Regions from separate parts of the Xanthomonas albilineans genome, predicted to be linked through region 3. Evidence: riboswitches for the same ligand, from Rfam matches in the RefSeq annotation. Region 3 holds a riboswitch; each other region holds the start of a gene.
What was found. Region 3 has a riboswitch for cobalamin ahead of btuB (TonB-dependent vitamin B12 receptor). Riboswitches for the same ligand answer to the same signal wherever they lie in the genome.
Positions count from the first base shown of each region.

Region 1: it holds a riboswitch for cobalamin, as region 3 does, so the genes downstream of both, XaFJ1_RS00820 (ribonucleoside-diphosphate reductase subunit alpha) here and btuB (TonB-dependent vitamin B12 receptor) in region 3, are expected to answer to the same signal.
Region 2: it holds a riboswitch for cobalamin, as region 3 does, so the genes downstream of both, metE (5-methyltetrahydropteroyltriglutamate--homocysteine S-methyltransferase) here and btuB (TonB-dependent vitamin B12 receptor) in region 3, are expected to answer to the same signal.

Region 1 covers NZ_CP046570.1:202,502-208,987, forward strand. The annotation lists gene zapE (cell division protein ZapE) at 1-134, shown strand, start outside; gene XaFJ1_RS00810 (MarR family winged helix-turn-helix transcriptional regulator) at 414-872, shown strand; gene XaFJ1_RS00815 (organic hydroperoxide resistance protein) at 975-1,406, shown strand; cobalamin riboswitch at 1,702-1,920, shown strand; gene XaFJ1_RS00820 (ribonucleoside-diphosphate reductase subunit alpha) at 2,101-4,512, shown strand; gene XaFJ1_RS00825 (ribonucleotide-diphosphate reductase subunit beta) at 4,626-5,666, shown strand; gene XaFJ1_RS00830 (flavodoxin) at 5,723-6,247, shown strand; gene XaFJ1_RS00835 (thioredoxin family protein) at 6,326-6,486, shown strand, end outside.
Region 2 covers NZ_CP046570.1:215,608-222,093, forward strand. The annotation lists gene metE (5-methyltetrahydropteroyltriglutamate--homocysteine S-methyltransferase) at 1-1,737, opposite strand, end outside; cobalamin riboswitch at 1,949-2,202, opposite strand; gene XaFJ1_RS00865 (hypothetical protein) at 2,617-3,567, shown strand; gene dusA (tRNA dihydrouridine(20/20a) synthase DusA) at 3,731-4,750, shown strand; gene XaFJ1_RS00875 (hypothetical protein) at 5,158-5,541, shown strand; gene XaFJ1_RS00880 (response regulator transcription factor) at 5,616-6,299, shown strand; gene XaFJ1_RS00885 (ATP-binding protein) at 6,382-6,486, shown strand, end outside.
Region 3 covers NZ_CP046570.1:3,176,918-3,183,403, forward strand. The annotation lists gene queD (6-carboxytetrahydropterin synthase QueD) at 1-283, shown strand, start outside; gene XaFJ1_RS13270 (phasin family protein) at 484-861, shown strand; gene bioD (dethiobiotin synthase) at 1,063-1,758, opposite strand; gene XaFJ1_RS13280 (GAF domain-containing protein) at 1,879-2,361, shown strand; gene XaFJ1_RS13285 (TfoX/Sxy family protein) at 2,372-2,773, shown strand; cobalamin riboswitch at 2,792-3,014, shown strand; gene btuB (TonB-dependent vitamin B12 receptor) at 3,129-5,000, shown strand; gene gph (phosphoglycolate phosphatase) at 5,080-5,733, opposite strand; gene dinB (DNA polymerase IV) at 5,845-6,486, opposite strand, start outside.

The DNA of each region.
Region 1 (6,486 bases), 750 kb from region 3:
TGGTCTGCACGGCGCAGGACCCGCCGCCGCTGCTGTACACCGGTGAGCGCCTGGCCGGCGCGTTCGAACGCACCGCCTCGCGCTTGATCGAAATGCAGAGCGCCGAGTACCTGGCGGCCGCGCACCGCGGCTGAGTGCGGCGCATCCGCGCCGCCTGGTAACAGCGGGCAGCATGGACCTGCGTTTTCCCATAGAGATGCCGCTGTCTGGCAGGTGGCGCGGATGCAGTGGGTGTCGTGCGCCGGCCCGGCGGCGCCCTGCGGCGGCGGGCGACTGACCGTCCATGGCCTGGTAGCTGCGCCGCCCACACGACGCAGTCGCGTGGATCTGCCCGTCGCGGCATTGCATTAGTGAGGATTGCATCGCATAAATATCGCTTGCTATTAAATAGCGTGCTATTTATCATGTGGCACATGAACCCGCTCCCCTCCACTGCCGCCACCGACCTGCTCCGGCTGGACAACCAGTTGTGCTTCGCGCTGTATTCGGCCAACTTGGCGATGCACAAGCTCTACCGGGGGTTGTTGCGCGCGCTGGGCCTGACTTATCCCCAATATCTGGCGATGCTGGTGCTGTGGGAACAGGACCAGCGCAGTGTCTCGGACATCGGCGAGCGCCTGTTCCTGGATTCGGCCACGCTGACCCCATTGCTCAAGCGCCTGGAGACGCTCGGCCTGCTGACCCGCCGCCGTGCCGCCGAGGACGAGCGTCGGGTGGTGGTCGCACTGACCGAACGCGGTCACGCCCTGCGCGAGCGGGCGCAGGTGTTGCCGGAGCGTGTGTTGTGCGCGGTCGCCTGCGATCTGGAGCAACTGACCCGTTTGAAACACGAACTGGAGGACGTGCGCGGCAAATTATTGGTCGCGTCTTGAGCGTCGCCTGCGTTCAATTCGCCGATTTTGCTGCGTCCTACTCGGTGTTCGACTCTCTCCATCCCTGACGCTACGGCGTCGTCCTTCGTAAGGAGTATCACCATGGCTTCACCGACCACCATCGCTTACACCGCCACCGCCACTGCCACCGGGGGCCGCGACGGCCGCGCTGTGACCCCCGACAAGACGTTGGACGTCAAGCTGTCGACCCCGCGCGAACTCGGCGGCGCCGGCGGCGACGGCACCAACCCGGAGCAACTGTTCGCGGCCGGCTATTCGGCCTGCTTCCTCGGCGCGATGAAGTTCGTCGCCGGTCAGGACAAGCTCAAGCTGCCGGCCGAACCGACCATCGAAGGCAAGGTCGGCATCGGCCAGATCCCCGGTGGCTTCGGCATCGCCGTGGAACTGCGCATCGCGGTGCCGGGCATGGAGCGTGCGGCGCTGCAATCGCTGGTAGATAAGGCGCATCAGGTATGCCCGTACTCTAATGCCACCCGCGGCAACATCGATGTGAATCTGATCGTGGTCGATTGAGTCAGGGGTGTCCCGACCCGTCGCACGGCGGCGGTATCCGGCACTGCGATGTCCTCTGCCCGTGGCGGTAGCGCCGGGCAGACGTTTGTCCCTTGCAGCGGGCGGCCATCGGCCGCCCGCTTGCGTTGTGCGGACAGCCCGCCGCATCCCCGTTTTGGCTCCGTTCCTTGGTTGTTTCACAAGGTCATCACGGCCTCGATCCTGGTGATGGAGGCGGGTGACGCAGGCAAGCCATTGGCAGGCTTAGCTTTTCGTGATTGCACCTACATTTAGCGTTGACGTCACTATTGCACCCCACTATCTTGGGGTTGTCGGTTCCTGCGGCACCTCGCCACGGGATCAAAAGGGAAGCCGGCGTGGCGTGTGAGCGCCAACGTCGGTGCTGTGCCGCAGCGGTCATTGGGAACGATCCTTCACTGCCTGAGGCTCCCGCCTTGGCGAGCGACGGGTTCGGAACTGCCCAGTCGCCGCGCGGCCTATCAGCCCGAAGACCTGCCGACAGCCGCGTGAAGCACACCGCGTGGCGCCGACTTTAGTGTCTCCGGGGGGAGATGGTTGGTGTAGCAGATGACCGCTCGCAGGCGCCGCCTGCGCTGCTGCTTCTCCGCGACACCGTATCCCTCCGCCGATTCGGTCGGACCGCTGCCTGAGGGGGGGGCGGGTGGCTGTGTGCATCACGCTTGGAGACACGTTCATGAGTCAGACCCACAGCCTGCCGGCTGCCGCTTCCATCGACGACACCGTCGATTCCACGACCGCCGCCGCCATCGCGCAGCCCACCACGGCCAGCAGCGAGCCGAGCAACGATCAGCGCGCCGTCACCTGGATCGTCAAGGACGGCGGCAACCGCCGCATGGCCTTCGACCGTTCGCGCCTGCAGCGCACTTTGGATCGGATCCACGCCGAGTTCCCGCAGCTGGATGTGAGCGACTACGAGCGCAAGGCGTTCGCTTTCATCGAGAAGAAGGAAAGCCTGTCCGCCGACGAGATGGTCGACTACCTGATTCGCGAAGCCGAATCGCGTGTGGACATCGCCACGCCGGAGTGGGAGTACTTTGCCGCGCGTCTGTACCTGGATCGCCTGTACAAGCGCGCCAGCAAGAACCGTTTCTACGATGCTGGCGAGAAGTACGGCTCCTACGTCGGCTTGCAGGAAAGTCTGGCCGATCGCGGCGTGTATTCGATCAACATCCTCAAGAATTATTCCAAGGAAGAGCTGGCCGAGGCCGGCCGGATGATCGATCCCGAACGCGACAAGTTGTTCGCCTACAACGGCCTGTACCTGCTGGCGACGCGCTATCTGGCCACCGACAACTCGCGTAAGGTCTACGAACTGCCGCAGGAGCGCTGGCTGACCATCGCGTTGTACCTGATGCAGGATGAAAAGCCGCGTGAGCGGCGCATGCAGTTGGTTGGCGAGGCGTACTGGGCGCTGTCCAACCTGTACATGACCGTCGCCACCCCGACCCTGTCCAACGCCGGCAAGATCGGCGGGCAGCTGTCGAGCTGCTTCATCGACACCGTCGACGACAGCCTGCAAGGCATCTACGACTCCAACACCGACGTGGCGCGCGTGTCCAAGCACGGTGGTGGCGTCGGCGCCTACCTGGGCTACGTGCGCTCTTCCGGCTCGGCGATCCGTGGGGTCAAGAACTCTAGCGGCGGCGTGGTGCCGTGGATCAAGCAACTCAACAACACCGCTGTGTCGGTGGACCAGCTCGGCCAGCGTAAGGGCGCCATCGCCGTGTACCTGGACATCTGGCACCGCGACATCGAGGCGTTCCTGGATCTGCGCCTGAACAACGGCGATCAGCGCCTGCGCGCGCACGACGTGTTCACCGCGGTGTGCGTGCCGGATATCTTCATGGAAGCGGTCGAGCGCCGCGGCGAGTGGTATCTGTTCGACCCGTACGAGGTGAAGGAGGTCAAGGGCTGGTACCTGCAGGATTTCTTCGACGAAAAGCGCGGCGAAGGCAGTTTCCGCGCCAAATACGAGGAAGTGGTGGCCGACGAACGCATCGGTCGCAAGGTGGTCAAGGCCATCGACATGTTCAAGCGGATCATGGTCAGTCAGTTGGAGACCGGCAACCCGTTCATGTTCTATCGCGATGAAGTCAATCGGATGAACCCGAACAAACACCAGGGCATGGTCTATTCCAGCAACCTGTGTACCGAGATTCTGCAAAACATGAGCCCGACCCGGGTCATCCAGGAGATGATCAGCGGCGATCAGATCGTGACTACCAAGCAGGCCGGCGACTTCGTCGTGTGCAACCTGTCCTCGGTGAATCTGGGGCGCGCGGTCACCGCACAGCCGGATCTGCTGTCGCCGGACATTCTGGAGAGGCTGATCCGCGTCCAGGTGCGCATGCTCGACAACGTCATCGACCTCAACGACCTGCCGGTGCCGCAGGCCACCATCACCAACCAAAAGTACCGCGCGATTGGGCTGGGCACCTTCGGCTGGCACCACTTGCTGGCGCAGAAGGGCATCGAGTGGAACTCCCGTCAGGCCGAGGATTACAGCGACACGCTGTACGAGCGCATCAATTACCTGACCATCCAGGCGAGCTTGGCGCTGGCCCAGGAAAAGGGCGCCTACAAGGTGTTCAAGGGCAGCGACTGGCAGAACGGCGAGTACTTCAGCAAGCGCGGCTACGACAGTGCGCAGTGGCAGGAACTGGCCGCGCAGGTGAGCGTGCATGGCGTGCGCAACGCCTGGATGGTGGCGGTGGCGCCGAACATGAGCACCGCGCAGATCGCCGGCTCCACCGCCTCGATCGACCCGATCTACAGCGCGTTCTACTACGAAGAGAAGAAGGACTTCCGTCGCCCGGTGGTGGCGCCGGGGCTGACCGTGGACACCTATCCGTACTACGAAAAGGGTGCCTACAAGGTCGACCAGTTCGCCAGCGTGCGCCAGAACGCCCGCCGTCAGCGCCACGTCGATCAATCGATCAGCTTCAACTTCTACGTGCCCAGCGGCATTCGCGCCGGCACGCTGCTGGACTTGCACATGACCGCGTGGAAGGAAGGCCTGAAGACCACTTACTACGTGCGTTCCAACGACATCGACATCAGCGAATGCGAGTGGTGCTCCAGCTGATCGCCGGCGCCTAGCGCCCAGCGCCGTGCGTGCCAGGGATGTCCCGGTGCGCGTGGAGTGTTTCCGTCGCGCCGCATGTCGGCGCCGTTCACCCGATTTCCGAAGTAAATCTCATGGCCATCGCGCTCGATCGCATCAAGATTCTCGAACCGCTGCACCCCAACCGGTCCACCGGCATCATCAACGGCACCACCAGCGGCATCCTCAACTGGAACGATATCCCGTACCCGTCCTTCTATCGGGCGTACAAGGAACTGTCGACCAACTTCTGGATCCCCGACGAAGTGGACATGAAGGGCGATGCCAAGCAGTACGGCGAACTGTCGGCGCGCGAGAAAAACGCCTACGACTCGATCATCGGCTTGTTGGCCACGCTGGATTCGCCGCAGACGCGCTTCATCTACAACGTCGCCGAATACATCACCGACCCGGCCGCGCACGCCAATGCCGCGATCATCGGCCAGCAGGAGGTGATCCACAACGAGAGCTACTCCTACGTGTTGGCGTCGATTGCCGGCCTGGCCGACCAGAACCGCGTGTTCGAAATCGCGCGCACGCATCCGACCATCGTCGCGCGCAACCAGCCGATCATGCAGGCCTACGACGACTTCATGCGCGAGAAGACCGCCGAGACCCTGCTGCGCTCGCTGATCCAGTCCTCGATTCTGGAGGGCATCAACTTCTATTCCGGCTTCGCCTACTTCTACAACCTGGTGCGGCAGAACCGCATGACCGGCACCGGCAAGATCATCAGCTTCATCAACCGCGACGAACTGGCCCACACCAAGTTCATCAGCGAGCTGATCCGCGCCATCATCGGTGAGAACGCCGAGTTGCAGACCAACGAACTGACCGACTACGTGCACCAGGCCTTCGAACATGCGATCCGCTTGGAGACCGAGTGGTCCTCGGAAGTGCTCGACGGTATCGAGGGCATCGACGTGGACGAGATGATCCAGTACGTGAAGTACCGTGCCAACAAGATGTCCGGCATGCTCGGCATCGAGAAGCTGTACACCGGCGCCAGCGACAACGTGATGCCTTGGATCAAGGCCTACGCCGACAACTTCACCGAGACCAAGACCGACTTTTTCGAGATGCGCAACGCCAGTTACAAGAAGACCAACTCGGACAACGGTTTCGACGACCTGTAAGCGGACTGCGCGTGGTCCGCCACACCACGCGCGTTGTTTGTTGCACGCCTATCATCATGCAGATCCTGCTCGCCTACGCTTCGCTCAGCGGCAATACTCGCGACGTCGCCCGCCGCGTGCATGCGCAGTGCGAGGCCGCTGGTCACCAAGTGACCTGGATCCACACCGATCTGCAAACCTTGCACGGCGTACTCGGCGATCCGTCCTGCGCCACCGGTTTCGATCTGCATTTGCTCGGCAGTTGGACCGACAACGCCGGGCGCACCCCATCTGAGATGAAGCGCTACATCGCCGAATTGGTCGAAGCGGTTGGTCGGCATGCCGAGGTTGCGGTGTTCGGCACCGGCGAGACGCAGTGGGGGTTGGAATACTATTGCGGTGCGGTCAAGCGCATTGCGCGGTTCTTCGACAGTGCCTATCCGCTGCTGGAGATCGAGCAGATGCCGCATGGCGAGCGCGATGTGGCGGCGATCGATGCCTGGTGCGCGCAGGTGCTGGCGTTGCGCGCCGCGCGCGCCGCCGCGCCCGCGGCGGCCAGTCAGGTCAGTGCTGCGGCGTTGCCGCTGCATGGCAGCGGTTGATTCCGCAAATTTTCTCTTTCCGCTCTAGCGCTGGCCGTTGCCGCGCCGTGCGTCACGCGCCATACGAGGTTCCGTTGCATGCTCACCACCATCACCGTTTCCAGCCCAGAGCAATTCGCCGATGCGCTCGCCGCGCACCCGCGCGTGTTGGCCGATTTCAACAAGGACAATTGTCCCGGCTGTCGCATGCTGGACAAATCGCTGGAGCGCTTCGCCGAGAGCGACAGCGCGCAAGGCCT
Region 2 (6,486 bases), 760 kb from region 3:
GCAGGTTTGTGCGCGTTCCTGGTCGTCGCGCACGAACGACCACTGCAGCATCGTCACCGGGCCGGTCAGCATGCCCTTCATCGGCCGATTGGTCAGTGACTGCGCATACTGCGACCAGCGCACCGTCATTGGCGCAGGACGTTGCACGTCGCCGTAGATGACCGGTGGTTTCACGCAGCGCGAACCGTAGCTCTGTACCCAGCCATATTGGGTGAAGGCGAAGCCGTCGAGTTGTTCGCCGAAGTATTCGACCATGTCGTTGCGCTCGAACTCGCCATGCACCAGCACGTCTAAACCGAGTTGTTCCTGGATGCGGACGCAACGCTCGGTCTCCGCGGCGATGAAAGCATCGTACTCGGCATCGCTGAGCTTGCCCGCCTTGTGCTGCGCACGCGCCTGACGCACCTGCTCGGTCTGTGGGAACGAGCCGATGGTGGTGGTCGGATAGGCCGGAAGTTGCAGTGCGGCCTGCTGCGCCTGCTTGCGTTTTGGATACGGCGTTTGACGGTGTCCGGCATCCTCGTTCAGCGCGGCCAGGCGCTGTGCCACGTCGGGGCGGTGTACGCGCGTGGAGGCGCGCCGCGCTGCCAGGGCATCGCGCGCGGCGGCGAGCGCCGTCTGTGCCTGCGGCAGGTCGTCCAGCGCATCGGCCAGCGTGCGCAGTTCCTGCAGTTTTTGTTTGGCGAACGCCATCCAGGTGAACAGATCCGGATCCAGGCGGGTTTCTTGCTGCAGATCCACAGGGACATGCAGCAGCGAGCACGATGGTGCCAGCCACAGTCGTTCGCGCCCGAGATGGCCGGCGGCATAGCGTGCCAGGGTCAGCGCGTTGTCCAGCGGAGTGCGCCACACATTACGGCCGTTGACCAATCCGGCGGACAGGATGCGGTCAGCCGGCAGCGCCTTCAGCACGGCATCCAACTGCGCCACGCCGCGCACCAGATCCACGTGGATGCCGTCCACCGGCAGCCCTATTGCCAAGTCGAGGTTGTCGCCGAGCTCGCCGAAATAGGTCGTCAACAGCAGCTTTGGTCGCGGCTTCCCCGCCAGGAACGCATAAGCACGGCGGTAGGCATCGTGTGTAGCCTCGTCCAGGTCCAGCACCAGGGCGGGCTCGTCGATCTGCACCCATTCCGCGCCGGCCGCTTGCAGCTTCTGCAGCAGTTCGGCATAGACCGGCAGCAGGCTATCCAACAGCGCCCAGCGGTCGCTACCGTCCACTGTCTTGGACAGCGCCAGGAACGTCACCGGCCCGATCAGCACCGGCCGGGTGAGGATGCCCTGTGCCTTGGCTTCCAGGAAGTCGCCCAGCGGCTTGTCGCCGCGCAGACGGAAATGCTGATTGCGCGCCAGCTCCGGCACCAGATAGTGGTAGTTGGTGTCGAACCACTTGGTCATTTCCAGCGCGTGCAGATCCAGGCCGTTTTCCTGTGTGCCGCGCGCCATCGCGAAGTAGCCGGCCAGCGGGTCGGCGTCTGCGAGCGCGCGATAGCGCTGCGGGATCGCATCGAACAAGAATGCGGTGTCCAGCATCGTGTCGTACAGGCTGAAGTCGTTGCTGGGTGGTACGTCCACTCCGACATCGCGTTGCAGTTGCCAGTGACGCTGGCGCAGTTCGCGCGCGGTGTCCTGCAGTTGCGCGCTGTCGGTTTCGCGGCGCCAGTAGCGTTCCAGCGCGCGTTTGAGCTCGCGCCGCGCACCGATGCGCGGGAAGCCGAGATTGGTCACGATCGTCATGTTGCGTTTCCTCATTGCATTCATTGGCATTGAGGAACGAAGGAACCGCGCGTCGCGCGTCCGCTTACACGAAACGCTCGCCACACCAGCGACCTTCGCCCCCGCGGGCGAACCGGTACCGTGCGGAAAGGCGGAAGACGCGGCGCGGCGCGGGGCCACGTCACGGTTCCAGCCGCCTCCCCGCGGAGGTGCCAGGTCGAATCAGAGGACGCACTGTCCTCCGGCCGGGGCCGGTATTCGGGCTGATGGACGTGCGTACCGTACCGGCTGCGCGCCTACTGTCCGTCGCTTCCCAGGCCTGCATGCGCCGGCCCAGTGCCATTGACGGAGGTCGTTTCCATTCACCGCTGCGGGGCAGCTCCGGAATGGGCGGGCGCTTGCGGCGCCCGCTTTCACCGGATTCCCGTTTAAATCCATCCCTTCATCCGAATGAAGCGATGGATACCTTCGGCGAGCGCACCATAGGCCGAATTTGGCCGGCGGTCAAGCGCCATCGCCGTGGTGCCTGCCGTGGTGGTGAACGTCGGTCCGGCAACGCACGCACCACCGACCCGCTCGCGCGCCATTGCGCCGCGGTTGCCGGCATATGTGTTTGTTCAAGGTTGAAGAATTGGTTGAGAGTTGGGAGAGGAACCCCCCCCCCCCTGGGTCAAACGCGATGTCTCTGTAATCTGGCAGTCCGTTGCACTGTTATGCGCATGGAATAGCCGTGAAAAGGCCTGAGACTATAGGTCGATTGGCACAGGGCAGCCATGTATTCCATGGGATATGTTGGCAGTGCCGCGATGGGCGGGCGCACGGATGGGGGCTGTCTCGGGCGGCACCTACCACCTGTGGTTGCGCCGCGCGGGTGCGTCTTTCCAACCCAGGTAACCTTTCATGCTTAATGCGCTTTTCCTTCGCTCCGGCGTGTGTGTGTCCCTTCTCATTGCGGTCATCACCGCAGGTGCCACGACGGCTGATCCAGCCGCGGACAAGTCCGCGACGGTGCCATTCGTGTACCGCAAACTCGGTGGGGCAACGCGGCCGGTCGTCAACGTGCAGTTGAACGGGCATCCTTACCAGATGATGGTGCATTCGAATGCGTCGTTCTACATGCAGTTGGTCCATCACGTCGCTAAAGAGGTGGGAGTTAGAGATCTGCAACATCGGGGTACTTACGGAATCCAAGAGCCGGGCAAGCTCAGTCCGCTCGGACTCGACGGCGGTAGATTGAACCTGCTCACGATGGGCAAGGCCAACGCTGTGAACGTGCCGGTGTCTGTTTTCGAGACGCCAGAGCCTAAAAACGGCGTGGGAATGCTGGGGATCAAATGGATCGCCGCAAATCGCGTGGTGCTGGATTATCCCGGCAAGCGTGTGTTGGTGAGTCCCGATGCCATGCAGACGTCGACCCTGCGTGCAAGCTTGTTGGCCAAGGGATATGTGGCCGTGCCCATGCAGTTCGACAAGGAGCAAGAGCGTTATACCGTCAGAGCGGCGCTTGGCTCGGTGGAGCGGTCGATGACCGTCAGCACGGTCGGGGAAGTCGACATCGACCCGGAATTCGCGAGTCAGGCCGGTGTGGAAAAGTCCGAGGAGAGCAAGCTAATGTCGGGCCCCAAGGGGGCGCAAAATTACGCTTATCTGACCAAGCATCCGGTTGTTGTGCGGATCGGCGACTGGTCGTCCAAGCCCATGCAGGATGCCTGGATCGAGGATCAGTATGCGTATATGAGCCAGCCTCGCCCAACTGGGGAGGCGCTGGGCGGGATGCTGGGAGCGGATTTCCTGGTAAACGCGGGGGCGGTCATCGATTTTGGAAACAAGACGCTCTACCTGCGCAAGTAGCCGTGGGAGCGGCGAAAGCCGCAGTCGATCCGGCTGCGGCAATCTCCGGCGGGAATGCGCGCTCGCCCCCGCCGGCGTTCATGGCGAAGGTGTAAGCTATTGATCCCAAAGTCAATGATTCAGCGTTGCGGCGTGCCGCCGACAACACCGCCCCGCCGTGCCGATCACGCTCCCGTCCCCCACCCTTGACCTGCCCGCGCGCTATGCCGCATCGCTGCGCCTGTCGGTTGCCCCGATGATGGATTGGACCGACCGCCACTGTCGGGTATTCCACCGGCTGCTGGCGCCGTCGGCGCGGCTTTACACCGAGATGGTGCATGCCAATGCGGTGGTGCTGGGCGATCGCGCACGGCTGCTGGATTACGATGCCGCCGAACACCCGCTGGCGTTGCAGTTGGGTGGCAGCGATCCTGCGTTGCTGGCGCAGGCCGCGCGGATCGGTCAGGACTGGGGCTACGACGAGATCAATTTGAATTGCGGCTGCCCGTCCGACCGGGTCCAGGCCGGGCGCTTCGGTGCCTGCCTGATGCGTGAGCCGGGCTTGGTGGCCGAGTGCGTGGCGGCAATGGCAGCGGCGGTGGACGTGCCGGTGACGGTGAAGTGTCGGCTGGGGGTGGATCAGGACAACGACGAGGCTGCATTCCTGGCGTTTGTCGATCATGTGGCGGCGGCGGGATGCCGCCAGTTCGTCGTACATGCGCGCAACGCCTGGCTGCAGGGCCTGTCGCCCAAGGAAAACCGCGAGGTGCCGCCGTTGCGCTACGACTGGGTCTATCGGCTCAAGCGCGAACGTCCGCAATTGCAGGTAGTGCTGAACGGCGGTCTGGCCAATGTGGAAACGGCGCAGGCGCAGTTCGTGGTGGTCGATGGGGTCATGCTGGGGCGGGCGGCCTATCACGACCCTTACGTGTTGCATCGGCTGGACGCCGCCCTGACCGGCGCGGCGCTACGACCACGCGCGGAATTGCTGCGTGCACTGCGCCCCTACGTGGAAGTGCGTTTGGCCGAGGGGCTGGCGCTCAAGCACATCGCCCGGCACCTGCTCGGACTGTTCCATGGACAGCCTGGTGGCCGTGCCTTCCGCCAGGTACTTAGCGAGGGCGCACATCGGTCTGGTGCGGACTGGGCGCTGCTGGAGCAGGCGTTGCAGGTCACCGAAGGTGTGCGCTGCGTGGCGGCCTGATCGCAGGCGCTAAACCCACCGTTTGTTCGGGGCCTGGTGGGCTGATGGTGTATCCACGGGCTGTCGTTGCTGTGTTCCGCACGCCACTGGCACGCGCGACCTGTGCGCTCTTTCCCCCTCTATTCCGTTGCTGCGTTCAGGTTGCTGCGGTCTCCGGCGATCCCGTGCGCTGTGCCCGCAAACCCCTGCACAGAGGGGCACTGGTGGCGTGACGGTGCTCTCCAGTCGTGACGACGGGAATTCATTTCACTGAACCGGTTGGAGGCGTGATGGGAAAGTTCAGACCGGATTCACCCCGAAAAATCAAGAATTTGCCTCAGATTTGACGACACCATCGCTTTCCTGAAAGGTGCCAGATTTCACAAATTTTGAACGCCCCCGATCAGTCCGTTAGGATGCCCGTCGTGATCTTCTCCGTTCTACGCCATTGCCGTTTCGCCGCCGTGATTGCGCTTGCGCTCGCGTCGTCTGCGGCCGGTCACGACCGGGGGCCGCAGCAGTCCACTCCAGGGGCGGTCATTCCCTCGGAGCCGGATCCGGCGCGGGGGCGCGAATCGGCAGCCAGTTCGTTGTCCGATGCGGTGCGTCGGGTGCAACGGTCCACTGGCGGACAGATACAGATCCTGGGGGCGGAGCGTGTGCCGTTCGATGGCCACGACATCAACCGGGTCAAGTACATGGATGGACGAGGACGTGTGCGCTATATGGACGACCCGCAGCCCGCTCGCGCGCCGCCGCAGGCAACCAGACCCAGCGAGCCGGACCAACCACCACACGACGATCACCCGTGAGTGTGGATAGTCTGTTCAGCCTGTTTACACCCCGTTCCGGCCATCGGCCATCTGTCAGTCACTAGGGAGAGTTCATGCGTATCCTTCTGGTCGAAGACGAAGCTCCGTTGCGAGAGACCCTGGCCGCTCGCCTGAAGCGCGAAGGCTTTGCGGTGGATGCGGCGCAGGATGGCGAGGAAGGCCTGTACATGGGCCGCGAGGTGCCCTTTGATGTGGGCATCATCGACCTCGGTTTGCCGAAGATGTCGGGCATGGAGCTGATCAAGGCCTTGCGCGATGAAGGCAAGAAGTTCCCGGTGTTGATCCTCACCGCGCGTTCCAGCTGGCAGGACAAGGTCGAAGGGCTCAAGCAGGGCGCGGACGATTATCTGGTCAAGCCGTTCCACGTCGAAGAGTTGCTGGCGCGGGTCAATGCGCTGCTACGCCGTGCCGCCGGCTGGAGCAAGCCGACCCTGGAATGCGGCCCGGTCGCGCTGGATCTGGCGGCGCAAACGGTCAGCGTCAGCGGCAGTAATGTCGATCTGACCAGCTACGAGTACAAGGTGCTCGAGTACTTGATGATGCACGCCGGCGAACTGGTCTCCAAGGCCGATTTGACCGAGCACATCTACCAGCAGGATTTCGATCGCGACTCCAACGTGTTGGAGGTGTTCATCGGGCGCTTGCGCAAGAAGCTGGATCCGGACGGCGAACTGAAGCCGATCGAGACCGTGCGCGGTCGCGGTTATCGGTTCGCGATTCCGCGCACCGAAGGCTGATTGCAGCCGCCTGCGAGCAAGCCAGGGAAGCGACCGCGTGGCGGCACGATCCAGTTGGTACAAGCGCTGGCGCCCACGTTCGTTGCAGGCGCGCCAGTTGCTCGCCGCCAGCCTCAGTCTGGTGGCGTTCCTGGCGGCCGCCGGCTACGCGCTGGATCAGGCCTTTGCCGACACTGCATTGAGCAAT
Region 3 (6,486 bases):
GCACGGACATTCGTTCCGGGTCGAATTGCACGTCAGTGGGGAGCCAGATCCCGAAACCGGCTGGCTTGTCGATTTCGGCGACATCAAGGCCGCGTTCCTGCCGCTCTACGAGCAACTCGACCACCACTACCTCAACGACATTGAGGGCCTGGAAAATCCGACCAGCGAGCGTCTGGCCGTGTGGATCTGGGAGCGGCTCAAGCCAGTCCTGCCCATCCTCAGCGAAGTGGTGGTGCACGAGACCTGCACCTCCGGCTGCCGCTATCGCGGCCCTGCGGCCTGAGCCCGACGGGTCGCCGCACACGCCCCAGCCCGCGACCACATCCCGAACGCCACCGGGAGCGTCTATTTTTAATTCAAGCTATTGATTTTGAATAAATTTAAACGGATCCTGAGCGGCTTCAGAAAAATCATGTTGCAATGCAGCAGGATCGGAGTATGTTGCGCTGCAACAGCCAATCAGCATTCCCACGGAGTTGCATGATGTCCGCCCAGTTCAACGACCAGTTCAGCAGCTATACCCAGCAGTTCGCCGCTACCGCAGCGCGTGCCAATCGTCTGGCGCTGGAAAGCGCGGAGGGCGTGTTCGGCGTACAGTTGAAAACTTTCGAGAAGAACATCTCGGCCACCGCCAGCTTCCTCAGCGAACTGACCGAAGCGCGAGATCTTGGCAGCATCCAGGCGCTGTGGCCGAAGGGCTTGCAGTTGGCCCGCGACAGCTTCGAGCGTCTGGCCACGGCCAACCAGGAAGTGTTCGGTCTCGGCCTGAAGACCTCAGAAGCCATCGGCCAGTTGGCCAAGCATCAGTTCGAAGCAGCCACCGAACAGGCTGCGGCGAAGCCGAAAACTACCAGCAAGTAATCTCTCGCTCTACGTCGCTGCGGCCATGCCGCGCGACGCACCCGGCGGTCTGCATGGGCCCCTCCCCCCATGCAACCTCAGGCCCGGTGGATCCCTCCCTCCACCGGGCTTTTTTATGCGCCGGATTCAGGCCTCTGCACGGGTATCGCACTGCTGCAAGCACAGCGCGTACGTCACCGCTGCATTGCGCCACGGCACGACTCAGCCCGGCGCCACCTGCTCGCCGGACCACGGCTGCAGGAACGTTGCCAGTTGCTCGGCCTGCGGCTGCGGCCTATACGGCAGACGTCCCCAGCACGGCATCGGCAGCCGTTCGCTCAGCATCGCCATGTTGTCGTCGATACGCTCCATCGCCGGGTCGATCTCGTTCCCGATCCAGCCGATGCACTGCAAGCCATCGGCAGCGATCGCCGCGGCGCTCAGCCGGGCGTGATTGAGGCAACCCAGGCGCAAGCCCACCACCAACACCACCGGCAAACCCAGCGCGCGTGCCAGGTCGGCCTGATCCAGCGTCGCCGATAGCGGCGCCGCCCAGCCACCGACGCCTTCCACCACCAACACATCCGCCAGGGCACGCAAGCGGGCGAAGGCAGCGGCGATCGGCTCCAATGACAGTTGCACACCCGCATCGGCAGCGGCCAGTTCCGGTGCCAACGGCAACGGCAAGGCGTAGGGATTGAGATCGTGATACGCCGGGCACGGCACACTCGCCGCCTGCAACGCCAGCGCATCTTCGTTGCGCCAGCCATCGGCGTGACGCTCGCAGCCGCTGGCGACCGGCTTCATGCCGACCGCGCGCTGACCGCGCGTGCGCAAGGCATGCAACAGCGCAGTGCTAGCGATGGTCTTACCGATGCCGGTATCGGTGCCGGTGACGTAGAAGGCGGGAAAACGCATGACAAAAGCCTGTGGATTGAGCGGCAAAACGCGCGGCGGCGCGCAGGATAGCCGGCAACGCGCCCGACGTCAGCCCTGCGACGGCGCTCACAAGGCAGGTCGCGCTGCTAGACTCGCACGATGTTCGCGTCCTCCTCGCTTACCGGCAGCAAGCCGGAACAGTACGCCCAGTTACTCGCTCAGGCGCGTGCGCTGGTCGCTGGCGAACCCGATCGCATCGCCAATGCCGCAAATCTGGCAGCGCTGGTGTACCACGCGTTGCCGCAACTGAACTGGGTCGGTTTCTATCTCTACGATGGCAAGGAACTGGTGGTCGGGCCGTTCCAGGGCCTGCCCGCGTGCGTGCGCATTCCCTTGCACAAGGGTGTGTGCGGCGCCGCCGCCAGCAGCGGGCAGACCCAGCGCATCGACGATGTGGAGACATTTCCCGGGCACATCGCCTGCGATGCGGCCTCGCGCTCCGAACTGGTCGTGCCACTGCTACGCAATGGCGCCCTGATCGGCGTGTTCGATCTGGATAGCCCAGACCTGGCCCGCTTCGACGCCGACGACCAATGCGGCCTGGAAGCCATCGCACAGGTCTTCGTCGACAGCCTGCGATAGACGCACCGCGATGCGTCGTCCGACCAAGCTGCGCAACATCGGCCCCAAGAGCACCGCCTGGCTGCGTCAGGTGGGCGTGCACACACCCCAGGATCTGGCGGCGGCCGGTGCAATTGGCGCCTTCCTCAAGGTCAAGCGCGCCGGCTTCAAACCCAGCCTCAACCTGCTGTACTCGCTGGAAGGCGCGTTGCGCGACTGCCATTGGCAGCAACTGCCCGAAGCACGACGCACGCAGTTGCTGAGCGAACTGGAAACCGCAGCAACCGCATTGCAGGCCGCCCACGGTCGACCAATGGCCGCGCCAGTGGCGACCACCCGCTTCGCTCGCGACGACGACGACGACAAGGCTCACAACAGCACTGGGAGCGATGAGGAGCCCAGCCGCCGCGCCGGCACCAGTGCGATCGACTGAACCGCGCCACAATGGCGTACAATCGAGCCACTTCAAGGTGACCCGCCGGCTCCGGCCCGCGGGTTGAAACGGGAAGCCGGTGCGTCTTGCGACAAAGCCGGCGCTGCCCCAGCAACGGTAAGCGATCCGCGCTGACGACCCACACCGCTGTGCCATGGCATGGGCAGGCGTCGCAGCCGGGAGGTCCGCCTCCGCCTCCGCCATCGCCAGCCCGGAGACCGGCCTTGCAGTTCACAGGTTGCGATGCGCGGGCGTCGCGCGTGCTGCGCCATGTTCGGTGCTGTCCACTCGCTCGCTCCCATTCGCGACTCCCTTGTTGTCACAGCGCACGCTCGCGCGCCGGAGTTGCTACCCCATGTCGTCCCACCTGCTTTCGGTCGCAATCGCGTCCGCCCTGTTCCTGCCTTCGCTGGCGCTGGCCGCCGATGCCGCCAACGACCTCGATCAGGTCCTGGTCACCGCCACCCGCACCCAGATCGCAGTGGAGGACAGCGTGGTACCGGCACAGGTCATCGACCGCGCCGAGATCGAACGCAGCCAGGCCGATTCGCTGGCGCAGTTGCTGCAAGGCCGGGCAGGCATCGGTATCTCCAACCAGGGCGGGCTGGGCAAGTTGACCACCCTGAACCTGCGCGGCAGCGAATCGGACCACGTGTTGGTGCTGGTAGACGGCGTTCGCATCGGCTCGGCCAGCGCCGGCTTGGCCGCGTTCCAGGACCTGCCGCTGAGCCAGATCGAACGCATCGAGATCGTGCGCGGCCCGCGTTCGAGCCTGTACGGCTCCGACGCCATCGGCGGCGTCATCCAGATTTTCACCCGCCATGCCGGCCAGGGCTTCCAACAGAACCTGAGCCTGGGCGGCGGCAGCGATGGCCTGCGCGACGCCAGCGCCGGCTTCAGCAACCGCGGCACGCGCGGCTGGCTCGCCGTGCAGAGCGGTTACCAGAAGACCCGCGGCATCAACGCCTGCAACGGTTCGGCCATGCTGTTCGCGGGCTGCTTCGTCGACCAGCCCGACCGCGATGGCTACCGCAACGTCTCGCTGAGCGCACGCGGCGGCTACGCGCTGAGCGATACGCTGCGGGTCGCAGGTCAGGCGCTGAACATCGACAGCCGCAACGCATACGACGGCGACCCGGTATACGCCGGCAACGAGGCCGACAACACCCAACAGGTGTTCGGCGGCACCCTCGACTGGACCCCATCCGAGCGCCTGCACCTGAGCACGCAACTCGGCCGCAATGTCGACGATGCCCACAGCTACTACCGCGCTCCGGGCAGCCACACGCGCAGCTTTGTCAGCACCTTCGACAGCCGCCGCGATACCGCGGCGGCGCAGGGCGACATCACCCTGACCGAAGGCCACCTGCTCAGCGTCGGCAGCGACTGGCAGCGCGAACAAGTGACCAGCACCACCGCCTTCGACGTCGACAGCCGCCGCAATACCGGCGTGTTCGCCGAATACCAGGGCCATTTCGGCGCACAACAGCTACAGGCCAGCGTGCGCAGCGACGACAACCAACAGTTCGGCGAACACACCACCGGCAGCCTCGGCTGGGGCCTGGCCCTGGGCGGCGGGGTCAAACTCACCGCCAGCATCGGCACTGGCTTCAAGGCGCCGACCTTCAACGACCTGTATTTCCCCTTCGCCGGCAACCCGGCACTGAAACCGGAGAAGTCCAAGAGCGGGAACCTGGGCGTGGCACAGTACGCGGACACTTGGAACTGGACCTTCAACGCCTACGAAACCCGCGTCGACGACCTGATCTCCTACGACGCCGCCACGTTCCTGCCGGTGAATGTGGACGAGGCGCGCATCCGCGGTGCCGAGCTGACCGGTTATGCGACGCTGGCCGGCTGGGAACTGTCGGCGCAGCTGAGCCATACCGATCCACGCAACCGCAGCGACGGCGACAACCGCGACAACTGGCTGGCGCGGCGCGCACAGAACACCGGACGACTGGACGTGGATCGCGGCTTCGGGCCGATCAAGTTCGGCATCACCGCATTCGGCAGTGGCCACCGCTACGACGACGCGGCCAATCAGGTGCGCCTGGGCGGCTACGGCACGGTCGATCTGCGCGTGGAATACGCATTCGCAGCCGACTGGACATTGCAGGCCAAGGCCAGCAACGTATTCGACCGTCGCTACCAGACCGTGAATTGGTACAACCAACTGGGCCGCGAGTACGGCCTAACCCTGCGCTACGCGCCAGCGGCACGCTGAGCGTTCACAACACGCTGCGCCGCATGGCGCAGCGCGGGTGGAGACGCAGCGAAAGTGGTATGCGCTCGAAACTCGCGGTTCAGCGCAACCGCAATAATTCGCGCACGTCGTCCATCAACAGCACGACATCGGCCTTGGTCAGATCCAACATGCGCGGATAGCCATAGCGCACCAGCGCCACGGGCATGCCCGCGGCATGCGCCGCCTGCAGGTCGGTCGCGGAATCGCCCACCATCAGGCAACGCGAGGGCGGCTGCGCAAACTGCCGCGCCAAGTGCAGTAACGGTGCCGGGCTGGGCTTGCGCTCGGATAGGCTATCGCCACCGAGTACCGCCGCAAACGCATCGGCCACACCGAGATGACACAGTAACGGCGACACCAAGGCGACCGGCTTGTTGGTGCACAGCGCCAACGTGGTGCCGGCGGCGCGCAATTGGGACAGCGCCTCAGCCACGCCCGGATACAGACGTGGACTGCGCAACAGACAGTCCGCGTAATGACGCATGAAAACCGGCATCACCACATCGATCGGAGTGGCATCGTGCGCGTGCCGCCATGCGCTCTCGACCAGCGTGCGCACGCCTTCGCCGATCCAGCCAAGCACGCTGGCCTCGGGCACACGCGCCAAGCCGAACGCGCTCAGCGTGCGATTGAGCGCTTCGGCGATGTCGGCGCCACTGTCCACCAAGGTGCCGTCCAGATCGAATATCACCACTGCATAAGGAAACGTCATCTCGTTGCTGTGCCCGCGAAGAAGGCAGGCATTGTAGGCGGCACCATGTTGCGACCGACACACCCCTGCACATCGGCAGGCGGGTGACGCGCGATGCGCATCACGCTCGGATCAGGCGAACAGCTGGCCCTGGGTCTGCCCTGGCGCGCACTCATGGAAGCCGGATAATCCCACTCCCACCAGGCGATAACGCGTGGATGCGGGCAAGTCCACACGTTGGCGCAACGCCAGGGCGATGTCGATCAACGTCTGCAGCGATTCCGGCGGCCGCTCCGGAGTGAAACTGCGGGTGAGAATGCGGAACTGCGCGGTCTTCAGTTTCAGCACGACGGTGCGGGCGACCCGGTCGGTGCGACGGGTGGCGTCCCAGGTTTTTTCCGCCAGACGCCGGATCGCCGGCTCCAGCGCCTCCAGCGCCAGGTCTTCGGCGAACGTGTCCTCGGAAGAAATCGATTGCACCGGCTGATCCGATTCCACAGGACGCTCGTCGATGCCACGCGCACGCTGATACAGGCGCAGGCCAAAACTACCGAAACGCGCCTCCAGTTCCGCCTCGCTGCAATCACGCAGGTCACCGACGGTGACGATACCCAACGCCGCCAGCTTGCTCTGCATGACCTTGCCCACGCCCGGCACCTTGTTCACCGGCAGCGGGGTCAGGAATGCTTCCACGCGATGCGGGTGAATCACGCACTGACCATCCGGCTTACGCCAATCCGAGGCGATCTTGGCCAGGAACTTGTTCGGCGCGAT